Regions from separate parts of the Rhizobium sp. 22-785-1 genome, predicted to be linked through region 1. Evidence: predicted binding sites of a transcription regulator. Region 1 holds the regulator's gene; the other holds the start of a gene.
The links. The regulator HrcA, encoded in region 1, represses chaperone genes, less so after heat shock. The targets are predictions, from matches to a motif close to GTTAGCACTCNCNNNNNGNGAGTGCTAAC.

Region 1 (2,204 bases):
GGGATTTCAAACATGGCCTGATGAAAATTCGGATCGAATTTTTCGCCTTCGGCCTCGATCTTCTTCACGCCGTGACGCTCGAGTGCCGACAGCATGGAGCGTTCGGTCATATCGACGCCTTCGATCAAGCCTTTGATATTGGCTTCGGCGCTCGCCTTCAGCTCTTCCGGGATCGTGTCCAGCGCGCGGCGAAGGTTGTCGGAGACGGCCAGCATATCGCGCGCGAATCCAGCGACGGAATAGGCCTTTGCGTCCTTGACCTCACGTTCTGTGCGACGGCGAAGATTGTCCATCTCAGCCGCCAAACGCAGAAACTTGTCGCGTAGATCGGCATTTTCCGCCTTCAGCACATCGATTGGATCGGGTTCTGCCTGCTCAGGCACCGCATTTTCCGCCGTGGTCGCTTCCACTGCATCGTCGGCAGCGCCCGCGTCAGGTCCGGTCTTGTTGGTGTCATCAGTCATGACGTTCTCCAGATTATATGTGTCTTATGGCTTGCAAATTGGATTGAGCCCGATATCGAGCTTTGCCATGCAAAAATCAAGGCTTACGGGGAAAAGGAGCAATTTTTCAATCAACGTCGCGCTTAGCGCCGCTTGGTCGAGAGCCGCGCCATGATCTGGGCGGTGTAATCCACCATGGGAACGATCCGCGAATAGTTGAGCCGGGTCGGACCAATGACGCCGACAGCACCCACCACCCGGTTCTCGTCGTCCTTGTAGGGCGCGACAATCAACGACGAGCCCGAAAGCGAAAACAGCTTGTTCTCCGAGCCGATGAAGATTCTGACGCCGGAACCCGTTTCCGCAAGATTGAGAATCTCGATCAGGTTTTCCTTGCGCTCCAGATCGTCAAAGAGAAGCCGAACGCGATCTATATCCTCTTCGCCAGCCAGTCCTTCGAGAAGATTGGAGCGGCCCCGCACGATAAGACGGCCAAGTTTTCCTTCCTCATTGTCACCTGACCAGACGGCAAGGCCTCTTTCGACCAGATCCTGCGCAAGCGTACTCAGTGCGCTTTGAAGCTCATTCTTTTGTCGCGCTATTTGGGAGCGCAGTTCCGGCAGCGTCTGGCCACCAAGATGCGCATTGATAAAATTGGCAGCCTCGGTCAATTGCGACGAGGTGATGCCGGCAGGCAGTTCGATGATCCGGTTTTCCACCTGGTTATGGTCACCGACCAGAATCGCGAGCCCTTTCGTGGGCTCGAGCCGGATGAATTCCACATGTTTCAGAACGGCGTCGTTCTTGGCAGTTAGCACCAGCCCAGCTCCGCGCGACATGCCGGACAGCATGCTGCTCGCTTCGTAGAGAAGGCCTTCCAGGGACTGCTCGCGACCCGAAATCGGGCCGATATGACGGTCGATATTGGCGCGCTCTGCCTCGGGCAATTCACCCACCTGCATGAAAGCGTCGACGAAGAAGCGCAATCCTGTCTGCGTGGGCAGCCGACCGGCACTCACATGCGGCGAGTAGATTAGGCCGAGTTCCTCCAGATCGCTCATGACATTGCGCACGGAAGCAGGCGACAGCGACATGGGAAGCAGGCGCGAGAGACTGCGCGAACCGAGCGGTTCGCCTGTTTCGAGATAACCTTCCACGATGCGCCTGAAGATTTCTCGCGAACGATCGTCCAGAAGCGCACCGGGCTCTTTGCCAATGGGAGGAGTTATGCCCATGCCGCTCATTCTTCCCGAAGCTGTTTTTGACTGTCCTGAATATAGTCACTCGGTCTTCCAAGTAAAAACGGAAATTCGGCTCTTCGGCCACCTGTGCCGCTTTTCCTTTGCAAAACCTGCTCCCTGACCTTAGAAGGCGGGCATCACAGACGGAGACAGATCATATGCGGCCTTCAGGCAGAAAAACCGACCAGATGCGCAAGGTGTCCTTCGAGCGCAACTTTTCCAAGCATGCCGAAGGATCCTGTCTGGTGAAGTTCGGCGATACGCATGTGCTGGTGACGGCAAGCCTCGAAGACAAGACGCCACCGTGGCTGCGCAATAGCGGCAAGGGTTGGGTCACCGCAGAATATGGCATGCTGCCACGCTCCACTCATGAGCGCATGAAGCGTGAAGCATCTTCCGGCAAGCAGGGTGGCAGGACGCAGGAAATCCAGCGCCTCATCGGTCGCTCGCTACGCGCAGTCGTTGACTTGCAAGCGCTCGGCGAGCGACAGATCAGCATCGATTGCGATGTCATCCAAGC
Region 2 (2,204 bases), 320 kb from region 1:
GCGGTCTTGGCTTCTTCGACGGTGATAACGCCTTCGTTGCCGACCTTCTGCATGGCTTCCGCGATGTCGCGGCCAACCTGCGTGTCGCCGTTGGCGGAGATCGTACCAACCTGAGCAACTTCCTCAGAGGTGTTGATCTTCTTAGCCTTGGCCTGCAGGTCCTTGACGACTTCTGCGACGGCCAGATCGATACCGCGCTTCAGGTCCATCGGGTTCATGCCGGCGGCAACAGCCTTCTGGCCTTCGCGAACGATAGCCTGAGCAAGAACGGTTGCCGTCGTGGTGCCGTCACCAGCGATGTCGTTGGTCTTCGAAGCAACTTCGCGGACCATCTGTGCGCCCATGTTTTCGAACTTGTCTTCCAGTTCGATTTCCTTGGCGACGGAAACGCCGTCCTTGGTGATGCGCGGTGCGCCGAAGGACTTGTCGATAACAACGTTACGACCCTTCGGGCCGAGCGTGACCTTCACTGCGTCAGCGAGAACGTCGACGCCCTTGAGCATCTTTTCGCGCGCCGAGCGGCCGAATTTTACTTCTTTGGCTGCCATGTTTCAAAACTCCTGGTTTCGAATGGCCGGAACGATGTCCGGCTTCAAGATTACGGAAAATGGGAAGGCGGCTAAATCAGCCGATAATGCCCATAATGTCGGCTTCCTTCATGATGAGAAGGTCTTCGCCGTCGAGCTTGACTTCCGTGCCGGACCACTTGCCAAACAGGATGCGGTCGCCGACCTTGACGTCGAGAGCGACGATCTTGCCAGACTCGTCACGTGCGCCGGAGCCGACTGCGACGATTTCGCCTTCCTGCGGCTTTTCCTTGGCGGTATCAGGAATGATGATGCCACCCTTGGTCTTCGCTTCAGACTCAACGCGACGAACCACAACGCGGTCGTGCAGCGGGCGGAAATTGGTGCTTGCCATTGTCTATTCCCTCGATCAAATGACATTCGCGGATCGAATACGATCCGCCTGGATTGATGTTAGCACTCTCATTTGCCGAGTGCTAGCGGCAGTGAGATAAGCAGGGCCTAAGGCACTGTCAAGAACGGCCTGTCGGAAAAATTTCATGTAAAATGGTTACTGCGATTGCATGACAGATTTTTTGCGCCCTGAATCTCCACCCGTCCATCCGACCCTTTCGGAGCTGTTTTTCGTTTTCGGCCGAGTCGGCCTTTTAAGCTTCGGCGGACCGGCCGGGCAGATCGGCATGATGCACCGCGTGCTGGTCGACGAGAACCGCTGGCTTTCGGAAGAGCGGTTTCTGCACGCGTTGAATTACTGCATGCTTCTTCCCGGACCGGAGGCGCAGCAACTGGCGACCTATGCCGGATGGCTGCTGCATGGCAGGCGCGGCGGCGTCATCGCCGGCACACTCTTCATCCTGCCCGGATTTCTCGTTATCGTCGCACTGGCCGCCGCTTACGCGCTTTATCAGGATACACACTGGCTTCCGGCACTGCTCTTCGGCCTGAAGGCCGGCGTGTTGGCCATCGTCATTGAAGCTTTGCTGAGGGTGGCGAAACGAGCCCTGAAAAGCCGCTTTCTGATTGGTGTCGCAGGAGCAGCCTTCATCGCGCTTTTCTTTTTCGCCGTTCCTTTTCCGCTTGTCATCCTGGCCGCCGGTGTCGCGGGTTTTCTGAAAGCTAGAGGAGGGCCGTCAGTGAAGCGTGATGCGGCAAGCAAGGCACCCTCTCTTTTGCGGCAACTGCGTGGAGTCTTGGTCGGCCTCCTCATCTGGCAGACGCCACTCCTGCTGTTCTGGCTTCTGGCCGCGCCCGGCTCGCTCATAGAATTGCAGGCGTTCTTTTCGCGGCTTGCAGTTGTTACCTTTGGCGGTGCCTATGCGGTGCTTGCCTATGTGGCGCAGGTCGCGGTGGAAACGCATCACTGGATGAGCGCAAGCGAGATGCTGGATGGCCTGGCGTTGGCCGAGGCGACACCCGGACCGCTCGTTCTCGTCCTCTCCTATATCGGTTTTCTCGCAGCCTTCCGCCATCCGGGCATGCTGGATCCCATGCTGGCAGGTGTGCTGGGCGCGAGCGTTGCCGCATGGGCGACCTTCGTCCCGAGCTTCATCTTCATTTTTCTCGGAGCGCCCTATGTTGAGCGTCTGAAAGACAATGCGGCCCTGTCAGGTGCGTTGTCTGCCATCACCGGCGCGGTGGTGGGCGTCATTCTCAACCTTTCGGTCTGGTTCGGCCTGC

Region 2: groES (co-chaperone GroES) is a predicted target of HrcA. The motif match lies at 980-1,008, and genes of this name have one in related genera.

Annotation. Positions count from the first base shown of each region.
Region 1 covers NZ_JBNWDI010000002.1:417,809-420,012, forward strand. Annotated here, with positions in the region: gene grpE (nucleotide exchange factor GrpE) at 1-464, opposite strand, end outside; gene hrcA (heat-inducible transcriptional repressor HrcA) at 587-1,678, opposite strand; gene rph (ribonuclease PH) at 1,843-2,204, shown strand, end outside.
Region 2 covers NZ_JBNWDI010000002.1:96,549-98,752, reverse strand. Annotated here, with positions in the region: gene groL (chaperonin GroEL) at 1-548, opposite strand, end outside; gene groES (co-chaperone GroES) at 625-921, opposite strand; gene chrA (chromate efflux transporter) at 1,091-2,204, shown strand, end outside.